DNA from 2 places in the Bacillus sp. T-10(2022) genome. Region 1 is predicted to be linked to the other one. Evidence: a T-box and tRNA genes for the amino acid it is inferred to sense, from the RefSeq annotation. Region 1 holds a T-box; the other holds one or more tRNA genes.
What was found. The T-box of region 1 lies ahead of argS (arginine--tRNA ligase). A T-box ahead of a tRNA ligase gene usually reads a tRNA of that ligase, here a tRNA-Arg.
Positions count from the first base shown of each region.

Region 2: it has a tRNA-Arg gene. The T-box ahead of argS (arginine--tRNA ligase) is inferred to sense a tRNA for this amino acid. The anticodon was not compared.

Region 1 covers NZ_CP113518.1:987,551-993,813, reverse strand. Annotated here, with positions in the region: partial or broken gene OSJ91_RS04850 (CotH kinase family protein) at 1-1,079, shown strand, start outside; gene OSJ91_RS04845 (SET domain-containing protein) at 1,092-1,508, shown strand; gene argS (arginine--tRNA ligase) at 1,560-3,239, opposite strand; T-box leader at 3,274-3,492, opposite strand; gene OSJ91_RS04835 (response regulator) at 3,558-4,103, opposite strand; gene desA (Delta(5) desaturase DesA) at 4,197-5,228, opposite strand; gene OSJ91_RS04825 (DinB family protein) at 5,511-6,020, opposite strand.
Region 2 covers NZ_CP113518.1:5,017,704-5,023,966, reverse strand. Annotated here, with positions in the region: rRNA gene OSJ91_RS24900 (23S ribosomal RNA) at 1-2,455, shown strand, start outside; rRNA gene rrf (5S ribosomal RNA) at 2,575-2,690, shown strand; tRNA gene OSJ91_RS24890 (tRNA-Val) at 2,702-2,777, shown strand; tRNA gene OSJ91_RS24885 (tRNA-Thr) at 2,788-2,863, shown strand; tRNA gene OSJ91_RS24880 (tRNA-Lys) at 2,884-2,959, shown strand; tRNA gene OSJ91_RS24875 (tRNA-Leu) at 2,968-3,049, shown strand; tRNA gene OSJ91_RS24870 (tRNA-Gly) at 3,058-3,132, shown strand; tRNA gene OSJ91_RS24865 (tRNA-Leu) at 3,145-3,233, shown strand; tRNA gene OSJ91_RS24860 (tRNA-Arg) at 3,243-3,319, shown strand; tRNA gene OSJ91_RS24855 (tRNA-Pro) at 3,331-3,407, shown strand; tRNA gene OSJ91_RS24850 (tRNA-Ala) at 3,425-3,500, shown strand; tRNA gene OSJ91_RS24845 (tRNA-Met) at 3,529-3,605, shown strand; tRNA gene OSJ91_RS24840 (tRNA-Ile) at 3,616-3,692, shown strand; tRNA gene OSJ91_RS24835 (tRNA-Ser) at 3,714-3,806, shown strand; tRNA gene OSJ91_RS24830 (tRNA-Met) at 3,908-3,981, shown strand; tRNA gene OSJ91_RS24825 (tRNA-Asp) at 3,988-4,063, shown strand; tRNA gene OSJ91_RS24820 (tRNA-Phe) at 4,087-4,162, shown strand; tRNA gene OSJ91_RS24815 (tRNA-His) at 4,175-4,250, shown strand; tRNA gene OSJ91_RS24810 (tRNA-Gly) at 4,255-4,328, shown strand; tRNA gene OSJ91_RS24805 (tRNA-Ile) at 4,334-4,410, shown strand; tRNA gene OSJ91_RS24800 (tRNA-Asn) at 4,423-4,497, shown strand; tRNA gene OSJ91_RS24795 (tRNA-Ser) at 4,499-4,589, shown strand; tRNA gene OSJ91_RS24790 (tRNA-Glu) at 4,593-4,664, shown strand; gene OSJ91_RS24785 (TraR/DksA C4-type zinc finger protein) at 4,705-5,454, opposite strand; gene OSJ91_RS24780 (1,4-dihydroxy-2-naphthoate polyprenyltransferase) at 5,600-6,263, opposite strand, start outside.

The DNA.
Region 1 (6,263 bases):
TGCCTTATCATATTCCATCTTATTTCTTAATGATTGAAGAAGAAGATCTAGAAGATTTACGTGCGGACGTATGGAGTAATGACCCCATTCCCGCCTATTTGAAAGTGGAAAACGACATTTATGATATCGATATTGCCTATCGGGGCTCTTATACCCGAAAATTCAGGAAAAGATCCTATTGGATTGATTTCATCGAGCCAGAAAAATTCTTTGGCGCCCACAAAATCCATCTCAATGCCGAATACAAAGATCCTTCCCTCATTCGCAATAAACTCTCACTCGATTACTTCCAAGACCTTGGAATTCTTTCCCCCCATAGCCAGCATATTGACTTATACCGTAACGGCTCTTGTAAAGGGGTATATTTACAACTGGAGTCCGTTGATGAATTCTTTTTGGAAAAAAGAGGACTTCCTGCCGGTCCCATTTATTATGCAGTCAACAATAGTGCCAACTTTTCATTGGAAAGGGATGGGAAACTAAAAGAATCCCTTGTATCAGGCTATAAACAAGCGTTTGGAAAACCGTCCGATGATGAATACCTTATTGAATTGATCAGAAAAATCAATACCACCCCGCTTGCCAAATTTCCTGAAGAAGTCTCGCAGCATCTTGATATCCATAAATACTTACGCTGGCTGGCTGGAGCTGTATGTACTATGAATAACGACGGTTTCACTCATAACTATGCATTATATCGCAATAGTGAAACAAACTTATTTGAAATCATTCCTTGGGATTATGATGCCACTTGGGGACGCAAGGTCAGTGGCGGGATCATGGAGCACACATATGTCCCTATTGGAGGAAAAAGGACAAATCACCTTAGTCATCTACTCTTGCAGGTTCCGGAATACCGTAAGTTCTACAAAGACCTCTTGGTTGAACAATTGGAAACCACATTTACTGTGAATCACATGGAAAATAAAGTATTATCGCTGCACCAGGCGATACGTCCTCACATCCTTCTTGATCCATATAAAAAGAATAAATTGGATATATTTGACAAGGAGCCAGAATTCATCTTCGAATTCATTCGCAATCGCAGTGATTACTTAAATAAGCATCTTGGTGACCTAGACGAAACAAAACTGAAAGCCAAGCAGGACTGGAAAAAAGCAATTGAGGCCGTATCACCAATCTGTATTAAAAATACGGGGAAATATGGCAGGGGAATATATGCGGTAAGGGATATTAAAAAGGATGAACTCATCGAGGCATCACCTGTCATCATTTCACCGAAAAGCGAATGGAAATATTTAAAGAAAACGTCACTCTTTCATCACTGTTTCTATTGGGGAGATGACGATGAAACGGCCATTGCATTGGGAAATGGATCGCTATTCAATCATTCATACACTCCGAATGCGACGTATGATAATAATTTAGATGATTTAACGATAGACTTTTATGCATATAAAGACATAAAGGCTGGCGAAGAAATCACGATCAATTACAACGGTGAAATTGATGATAAATCTCCCTTATGGTTCGATGTCATCGAATAAGATTTTAAAGAATCCATTTTGAAAGTTCAAAATGGATTCTTTCTTTTACCTTTACATTTTTTTCGGCGCGGAAATTCCCAATAAACTTAGCGCATCCTTCAATACAATCGCTACGGAAAAAGCGAATGAGAGTTTCATTTGTTTCCATTCATCTTCAACTAGGATCTTTGTATGTGCATAATACTTATTGAATGCACGCGATAAATGCAAGCTGAATTTCGCGATTTGTGATGGGTCGGCTTGTTCAAACGATTTTTGGACAATGCTCGGATATTGCTCCAGCAGCTGGATGACTGGCCACGCATATTCACCTAAAGCGTCAAAAGTGATGGCCTGCTCGTTAAATTCACCTTTTTCAAGCAATGAGGAAATTCGCGCATAAGTGTACTGTACATATGGACCCGTTTCTCCCTCAAAATTCATCATTTGCTCTAATGAAAAATCAATATCGTTCATGCGGTTATTTTTTAAATCATTAAAAATTACCGCTCCGACACCGACCTGTCTTGCAACCAGTTCTTTCTGTTCAAGCGCTTGATTTTTTTCTTCAATATTGCGCTTCGCAGTTTCGATCGCCTCTGCCAATACATCCGCAAGGAGCACGACTTTCCCTTTACGTGTCGACATTTTCTTACCGTCTTTTAACATCATGCCAAATGCTACGTGCTGCAAATCCTTTGCCCATTCATACCCCATTTTTTCAATGACGTTAAAGAGTTGTTTAAAGTGCAAGGATTGTTCGTTTCCGACAACATAAAATGTTTTCTTCGCCTCATACTGTTTTTTACGATACATGGCGGCAGCTAAATCACGCGTGGCATAAAGTGTCGCACCATCCGTTTTCGTAATCAAACATGGCGGCATATCTTCCAATTGCACGACATAGGCACCTTCGGATAGGGTAAGTAAGCCTTTTTCTTTTAGTTCCCCGACAACCGCATCCATTTTGTCATTGTAAAACGCTTCGCCGGCATAGGAATCAAAACGGATGCCCAATAAATCATAAATCGTCTCAAACTCTTTTAGAGACGCATCCCTGAACCATTTCCACAATGCCAGTGCTTCCTCGTCCCCATCTTCAAGCGACTTGAAGCTTGCGCGTGCTTGTTCATTCAACGATTCATCACTTTCGGCTCTATCATGGAACTTCACATAGATCTTCAATAATTCCTGAATCGGCGAAGCTTCGATCGCCTCTTTGTCGCCCCACAGCTTATACGCGACAATCAACTTGCCGAATTGCGTGCCCCAATCTCCTAAATGATTAATACGCACGGCATTGTAGCCATTTTTTTCGGCGATGTTAGCCAGTGCATTCCCTATGACCGTTGAGCGTAAGTGCCCCATGGAAAAAGGTTTGGCAATATTCGGGGAGGAATAATCAATCACGACATTTTCCTGTACAGGCTGCATCGAACCATACTGATCCTTTTCACTTAATACCGTTTGCAGCACGTTTTCCGTCACCAGCTGTTGATTGACGAAGATATTCAGATAACCACCCACAACGTTCACTTCTTGGATCAACTTGCTATTTAATTGTTGGGCTATTTCAGACGCAATCACCTGAGGCGACTTTTTGAATTTTTTCGCAAGAGTAAAGCATGGAAAGGCAACATCACCTAAATCCATCAATTTTGGCTTTTCCATTAATTTTTCTATTTCACTTGCTGGCATTTCATTGTTCAAAGCAGTTGAAATCAATTCTGCAATTGGTTTATTCATCGTCATTTTCCCTCCTAAACAAAAAAGCCCCCGCCTCTAAATAAGAGACGAGAGCATGAATTCCCGTGGTACCACTCTAGTTGCCACAAATTGTGACCACTTTCCATTGTTAACGAGGTGACTCCCCGATATTCCCTACTAAACGGTTCAAGAAATTTCTCCAAAGTGCGCTTCATTCATCCGTCCTGCATTAGGCTCCCACCATCCCTAACTCGCTTTCCATTTCAAAATGAACTACTCTCTTCATCACAGAATTTTCAATATTATAATTTAATCCATCGTACACAATTTAAAAAAACGTGTCAACAGAATTAAGTAACAAATCTAACCTGCCGGTAACTTCATTTTATCCTTGATGGTGGAAAAATATTTCCTTACTGTCCCAATTGTGCCGCTTTGCTGATTAGACGGCTCAATTTTTGATTGACCATCGGCTAACAAACCTAACACTCCCATATCCCGGCCATTATTGCTGGAAGACTCATCTATAAGATCTGGGGAATATATTCGCTTGCCATCCATTATGCTGCGAATCGAGCAAGCTAACTCTTCACCCGGGCTATCCTTCAATAAATAACCACTTACATTAGCCTTTATTGCGAGTTGAAAATAACCAGTCCTTCGGAATGTCGTTAAAATGACCACTTTACATTCAATTGACCTTAATGCTTCTGCTGCCTCAAGTCCGCTCATTACAGGCATCTCCATATCCATGATACACACATCAGGCTGTAATTGGTGTACAAGAGCCACCGCTTCTTCTCCATTACCCGCTTGCCCGACAATTTCTATATCTTCTTCAAGATTGAGTAGAGAACTTATTGCCTCTAACAGCATTTGCTGATTCTCTGCAATGACAATTCGAATCATTTTAAGTTCTCTCCTTTATCGAGTTCCTTATATGAAGCAAAGACTCCCCCAAATCCGAGGATTATTAAGGGAGTCTGGAATGATACATGAACGTTACAGTTCAGATTTCACTTGAGCGGGAACACTTTTTTTCGTTAAATATTTTATATCTTTGAAACCGACAAAATTCTTGGATTCCTCATCCCATAAACGGAAACGGAGTGAGCGCAAGCTTGTCGCAAGAGTAATCGTTGGAACGTTCTCTAAAGGCTGCGTATTATTGTGCGCCATTTCCAATTTATAGTTAGGTACCCTTGGACTTAAATGGTGAACATGATGGTAACCGATATTACCAGTAAGGAACTGCATCAGTTTTGGAAGCTTATAAAAAGAACTTCCTTCCACTGCTGCCAATACATATTCCCACTCCTCATTTTCTTCAAAATAAGAGTCCTCAAATGTATGCTGGACGTAAAACAGCCAAATGCCGACTGAACCAGAAATCATGAAAATGGAACCTTGTACCAGAAGGAACGACTGCCAGCCTACTGCAAGGCAAAGCAATGCCGCTAAAACGACGATTAATGCATTCGTCAAATACGTATTATTTTTTTCCTTCTTTCTAGCACCTTTACGGTTAAATCTATTTTTAAGAAGGAATACATAAATTGGTCCCAAACCAAACATAACCAATGGATTGCGATAAAAACGATAGGCAAAACGAAGTTTAAACGGTGCAGCCAAATACTCATCGACAGTAAGGGTCCAAATATCCCCTGTACCCCGCTTATCCAAATTACCGCTTGTTGCGTGATGCACCGAATGCTCATGTCCCCATTGATCAAACGGGAATAAAGTCAAAACACCCATGATAGTCCCGACTATTCTATTCGCACGGCGGCTTTTGAAAAACGAATGATGCGTACAATCATGAAAAATGATGAATATTCTTGTCAAGAAGCCAGCAGCAATCACAGCTGGTATTAAAGCTAACCAATAAGAAACGGAAAGACTTATATATGCCAGGTACCATAAAATAATGAATGGCCCCAAGGTATTGATGATCTGCCATATACTTTGCTTTGTCGTTGATTGTTCAAAAGGAGCAATTTGTTTTTTCAAGGATTTCGTATTTTGCAAGGTCATTATTCAATTGCACTTCCTTTTATTTGTCGTTATTACATAGTATAAAGAAATCAACCTGAAATTATTAGTACCAGGTGTCATGACTAGAAGATGACAAATGTCATGTACAAGTCATTTCCAGCTGCAAACGTAAAAAAGGTCAACCAGTAAAAACCGGTTAACCTGTTCACATTTATAGGATTTCATTATCTTCAAAATGACAGGTGGCCTCACTTTAAGAACAGGACTGCCAATTTTTCAATGTCAGGCTAACAGTCCCGGCAGTTAGCAATTGAAATCCAGTTACTCCCCTTTTAAAAACAAATAAAGACCATAATCCGTCGAAGTAGAGGCATATCCCATTTGGCGCAACATGGCTGTGATATTGCCGCGATGATATGTTCCATGATTCACGACATGCGGAACCAATTCGGCAACACTTGTTTTCATTTGACCGCCAGCTGGATTCTCAATTATAAGAGGCTTATCTAAATTTTCTTTTTGGCTAAGCAGCGATTTGTACCGCCCGGACAACTCAAAAAACATGGCCTCCATTTCCTCCAATTCCTTTGACTCTGTTTGTTCCTTCAGTTGTTCTGCCAGCTCCAACGCATGGTTCATGCTTTTACCGGAAAAAACCTCCACCCAACCCAGATCGGAAAGATACACATGGGCCATCACACTCGATATCGATGAAAACACACTTTGAACTTCTTGATGGTAAACATCCTTTGGAATCTCTTTTAAGCGGTTGAAAATCTGATTATTTGCCCATACGTTAAAACCATAAAACTGTAATGCAAAATGTGACATATTAACTCTCCCCTTCTACTTACGAATCAATTGTCCTTCATACGGAATAATTCGTCCTTCAGTGAAATAATTCGACCCACGAACGGATTAATTCGTCCTTCAGTGAAATAATTCGACCCATGAACGGATTAATTCGTCCTTCAGTGAAATAATTCGACCCATGAACGGATTAATTCGTCCTTCAGTGAAATAATTCGACCCACGAACGGATTAATTCAACCCACACGAAGGTTAGAAATGCCT
Region 2 (6,263 bases), 1.6 Mb from region 1:
CTCCCTAGTGACCGATAGTGAACCAGTACCGTGAGGGAAAGGTGAAAAGCACCCCGGAAGGGGAGTGAAATAGATCCTGAAACCGTGTGCCTACAAGTAGTCAAAGCCCGTTAATGGGTAATGGCGTGCCTTTTGTAGAATGAACCGGCGAGTTACGATTTCATGCGAGGTTAAGTTGATGAGACGGAGCCGCAGCGAAAGCGAGTCTGAATAGGGCGAATGAGTATGAGGTCGTAGACCCGAAACCAGGTGATCTACCCATGTCCAGGGTGAAGTTCAGGTAACACTGAATGGAGGCCCGAACCCACGCACGTTGAAAAGTGCGGGGATGAGGTGTGGGTAGCGGAGAAATTCCAATCGAACCTGGAGATAGCTGGTTCTCTCCGAAATAGCTTTAGGGCTAGCCTCAAGATGAGAGTATTGGAGGTAGAGCACTGATTGGACTAGGGGCCCCCAACGGGTTACCGAATTCAGTCAAACTCCGAATGCCAAATACTTATTCTTGGGAGTCAGACTGCGAGTGATAAGATCCGTAGTCGAAAGGGAAACAGCCCAGACCACCAGCTAAGGTCCCAAAGTATACGTTAAGTGGAAAAGGATGTGGAGTTGCTTAGACAACCAGGATGTTGGCTTAGAAGCAGCCACCATTTAAAGAGTGCGTAATAGCTCACTGGTCGAGTGACTCCGCGCCGAAAATGTACCGGGGCTAAACGTATCACCGAAGCTGTGGATTGACACCGTATGGTGTCGATGGTAGGAGAGCGTTCTAAGGGCGTTGAAGTCAGACCGGAAGGACTGGTGGAGCGCTTAGAAGTGAGAATGCCGGTATGAGTAGCGAAAGAAGGGTGAGAATCCCTTCCACCGAATGCCTAAGGTTTCCTGAGGAAGGCTCGTCCGCTCAGGGTTAGTCGGGACCTAAGCCGAGGCCGAAAGGCGTAGGCGATGGACAACAGGTTGATATTCCTGTACCACCTATACATCGTTTGAACGATGGGGGGACGCAGAAGGATAGGGTAAGCGCGCTGTTGGATATGCGCGTCCAAGCAGTTAGGCCGGAAACGAGGCAAATCCCGTTTCCATTAAGGCGGAGCTGTGATGGCGAGGGAAATATAGTACCGAAGTTCCTGATTCCACGCTGCCAAGAAAAGCCTCTAGTGAGATGTAAGGTGCCCGTACCGCAAACCGACACAGGTAGGCGAGGAGAGAATCCTAAGGTGTGCGAGAGAACTCTCGTTAAGGAACTCGGCAAAATGACCCCGTAACTTCGGGAGAAGGGGTGCTTTTTAGGGTGAATAGCCCAGAAAAGCCGCAGTGAATAGGCCCAGGCGACTGTTTAGCAAAAACACAGGTCTCTGCGAAGCCGCAAGGCGAAGTATAGGGGCTGACACCTGCCCGGTGCTGGAAGGTTAAGGGGAGAGGTTAGCGCAAGCGAAGCTTTGAACCGAAGCCCCAGTAAACGGCGGCCGTAACTATAACGGTCCTAAGGTAGCGAAATTCCTTGTCGGGTAAGTTCCGACCCGCACGAAAGGTGTAACGATCTGGGCACTGTCTCAACGAGAGACTCGGTGAAATTATAGTACCTGTGAAGATGCAGGTTACCCGCGACAGGACGGAAAGACCCCGTGGAGCTTTACTGCAGCCTGATATTGAATTTTGGTACAGCTTGTACAGGATAGGTAGGAGCCTGAGAAGCCGGAGCGCCAGCTTCGGTGGAGGCGTTGGTGGGATACTACCCTGGCTGTATTGAAATTCTAACCCGCGCCCCTTATCGGGGTGGGAGACAGTGTCAGGTGGGCAGTTTGACTGGGGCGGTCGCCTCCTAAAGAGTAACGGAGGCGCCCAAAGGTTCCCTCAGAATGGTTGGAAATCATTCGTAGAGTGTAAAGGCACAAGGGAGCTTGACTGCGAGACCTACAAGTCGAGCAGGGACGAAAGTCGGGCTTAGTGATCCGGTGGTTCCGCATGGAAGGGCCATCGCTCAACGGATAAAAGCTACCCCGGGGATAACAGGCTTATCTCCCCCAAGAGTCCACATCGACGGGGAGGTTTGGCACCTCGATGTCGGCTCATCGCATCCTGGGGCTGTAGTCGGTCCCAAGGGTTGGGCTGTTCGCCCATTAAAGCGGTACGCGAGCTGGGTTCAGAACGTCGTGAGACAGTTCGGTCCCTATCCGTCGCGGGCGCAGGAAATTTGAGAGGAGCTGTCCTTAGTACGAGAGGACCGGGATGGACGCACCGCTGGTGTACCAGTTGTCTTGCCAAAGGCATAGCTGGGTAGCTACGTGCGGACGGGATAAGTGCTGAAAGCATCTAAGCATGAAGCCCCCCTCAAGATGAGATTTCCCATGGCGCAAGCTAGTAAGATCCCTGAAAGATGATCAGGTTGATAGGTCAGAGGTGGAAGCATGGTGACATGTGGAGCTGACTGATACTAATAGATCGAGGACTTAACCAACGCTTTTTAAAAAATGAAATACCTTCTTATTATCTAGTTTTGAAGGAATGAAAATTTCTTCTTGCATTTTCTCAAAAAGACGTTATAATAATATATGTCTTGAAAAAATTTTAACATTGTTTGGTGACGATAGCGAAGAGGTCACACCCGTTCCCATTCCGAACACGGCAGTTAAGCTCTTCAGCGCCGATGGTAGTTGGGGGTTTCCCCCTGTGAGAGTAGGACGTCGCCAAGCAGGTTTTATATGGAGGATTAGCTCAGCTGGGAGAGCATCTGCCTTACAAGCAGAGGGTCGGCGGTTCGATCCCGTCATCCTCCACCATTTTACACCTGCCGGTGTAGCTCAACTGGTAGAGCAACTGACTTGTAATCAGTAGGTTGGGGGTTCAAGTCCTCTTGCCGGCACCATTTTAAGATAGTACAAGCACGAGCCATTAGCTCAGTTGGTAGAGCATCTGACTTTTAATCAGAGGGTCGAAGGTTCGAATCCTTCATGGCTCACCATTTTATATGCGGGTGTGGCGGAATTGGCAGACGCACCAGACTTAGGATCTGGCGCCGCAAGGCGTGGGGGTTCAAGTCCCTTCACCCGCATCTTTCATGCGGAAGTAGTTCAGTGGTAGAATACAACCTTGCCAAGGTTGGGGTCGCGGGTTCGAATCCCGTCTTCCGCTCCACTTTTCGTATGTGCCGGGGTGGCGGAACTGGCAGACGCACAGGACTTAAAATCCTGCGGTAGGTGACTACCGTACCGGTTCGATTCCGGTCCTCGGCACCATCATAATATGCGCCCGTAGCTCAATTGGATAGAGCATCTGACTACGAATCAGAAGGTTGTAGGTTCGACTCCCGCCGGGCGCACCATGTTTTTATTGCGGGAAGTAGCTCAGCTTGGTAGAGCACTTGGTTTGGGACCAAGGGGTCGCAGGTTCGAATCCTGTCTTCCCGACCACGTGATTTTTAATGAATGGGGCCTTAGCTCAGCTGGGAGAGCGCCTGCCTTGCACGCAGGAGGTCAGCGGTTCGATCCCGCTAGGCTCCACCATTTTTCAATCAGATACTTATATTATATTGGCGGTGTAGCTCAGCTGGCTAGAGCGTACGGTTCATACCCGTGAGGTCGGGGGTTCGATCCCCTCCGCCGCTACCAATAAATATAAGGACCTTTAGCTCAGCTGGTTAGAGCAGACGGCTCATAACCGTCCGGTCGTAGGTTCGAGTCCTACAAGGTCCACCATATTCATTTTTTTAAAGCCGTGGAGGTATACCCAAGTTCGGCTGAAGGGATCGGTCTTGAAAACCGACAGGGGAGTCAAATCCCGCGGGGGTTCGAATCCCTCTACCTCCTCCATTTTTTTAAAAGCAGCAAGTTGTTTTTAAACAACCTTACATAGAGGAAGCGAAAAAACGATATACACGAAAACTTGATGCAAACCGTTTCATTATTACCGTCGCGGGGTGGAGCAGTCCGGTAGCTCGTCGGGCTCATAACCCGAAGGTCGCAGGTTCAAATCCTGTCCCCGCAATTATTAGGTCCCGTGGTGTAGCGGTTAACATGCCTGCCTGTCACGCAGGAGATCGCGGGTTCGATTCCCGTCGGGACCGCCATTTTTTAAATTTAATACAAATGTGGCTCAGTAGCTCAGTCGGTAGAGCAAAGGACTGAAAATCCTTGTGTCGGCGGTTCGATTCCGTCCTGAGCCACCATATCTTATTACGGCGGTTGTGGCGAAGTGGTTAACGCACCTGATTGTGGTTCAGGCATTCGTGGGTTCGATTCCCATCAGTCGCCCCATTTCGCGGGTGTAGTTTAGTGGTAAAACCTCAGCCTTCCAAGCTGATGATGAGGGTTCGATTCCCTTCACCCGCTCCAAATATGGGCCTATAGCTCAGCTGGTTAGAGCGCACGCCTGATAAGCGTGAGGTCGATGGTTCGAGTCCATTTAGGCCCACCATATTCATATTGTTCCGCAGTAGCTCAGTGGTAGAGCATTCGGCTGTTAACCGAACGGTCGTAGGTTCGAGTCCTACCTGCGGAGCCATGGGGAAGTACTCAAGAGGCTGAAGAGGCGCCCCTGCTAAGGGTGTAGGTCGCGCGAGCGGCGCGAGGGTTCAAATCCCTCCTTCTCCGCCATTTGGCCCGTTGGTCAAGCGGTTAAGACACCGCCCTTTCACGGCGGTAACACGGGTTCGAATCCCGTACGGGTCATAACAAAAAAGAAGCATACATTCATGTATGCTTCTTTTTTTCATTTCTTTTCATTGATATAACTATCTTTTTGTTTATAAGGAATGTCTCCAAGCTGGGAATCGATATTTTCTTCTTCTAATGTATCTTCATATTCCTTTTGCTTTTTGTTTGGTATATCCACTCTATTTTTCCCTTCGATATCATTTGCTGCAAATCCTTCATAGTCTTCTGGAAATCCATCCGTTTCATCTTCGGTTTTATAAAGATCATTATAATTGTCATGATCGCCGGTGTAATCAGATGGCGTTTCGGATGTACCGAATTTGGCGACATCACCAAAGCTATCTTCTTTATCCACTATTTCATTTCCATGACGATTTTCAAAATGATCACCCTTGGATGGAATTAGTATTTCCTCTTCCACTGGTCGCTCTTGTGCAGTAGGCCCTTTTGGGGCATGCTCGACACAGTAGAGGGTGTTTGGGATCGCTTCAAGCCTCTCGATGGGGATTTCCCTATTGCAGGTTTTACAATGGCCATACGAACCTTCTTCCATTGCTTTTAATGCTTCCTCGATTTTCTCCATTTCTGATTGTGCATGCTCATCGAGTGCTTGATTCCGTTCCATCTCGAATAATTCGGTTCCTAGGTCAGCAGGATGATTATCATAAGATGATAATTCCCCTACGGATTCCGTCTGGCTTTTATCCAGAACGGATTGTTCATCATTTTGAATTCTACTACTTAACTCATTTTTTTCTTGAAGCAGTTCCTTTTTTAATTTTTGCGTTTGTTGTTTCGTTGCCATATCCTATTCACTCCTTCTAAAGTCAAAATCTCATTTTATATTGGTAGGATGGTTGTATTATCTATTACCCGAATCGGAGTATAGGAAAACAATATGCAACGGAAGATAGAAAAAGGACTGAGCGGATGAGCTCAGTCCTCGGAGATTAGATAAGATAGCTGATGAATAATCCAATGGCCATGAGTAAACCAAAGAAGGTATTCGTTTGGGCCGTCGCTTTCATTGCAGGGACCATCGTGATCGGCTGCGTTTTGCCTACGAAGCCTTTGATTGCGGCCATGGCCTTCGGGATGCTTAGGAAGGCAAGAAGAATCCAGGCCGTTACGCTTCCGGTAAGAACGAGCCCAACAAGCCATAGATAAGAGAAAGCGAACATTATTGCCATGAATGTCAGGGCGTTTTTCCTGCCCATCACTACAGGCATCGTTTTGCGCCCATGAGCCTTATCCCCATCATGGTCACGTAGGTTATTGGATAAGTTGATAAGCCCGACCAAAATCCCACTTGGAATGGCAATTAAGATGGCTGTTGAAGAAACATCACCGGTTTGAATGAAAAAGGCGATCAAGATTATCAAAAAGCCCATGAATAATCCAGAAAAAAGTTCCCCAAATGGTGTATATGAAATGGGCAGGGGACCGCCTGTATAAAGATAGCCGACAAGCATGCAAACCAGTCCTACGGCAGCAAGCCACCAAGATGATGCGGCACAGATATAGATTCCAATTATCAAGGCGATGGCATACATTCCAAGGGCCAAGCTCATGATTAGTTTGGGGGTCATTCCATGACGGACGATCCCGCCACCG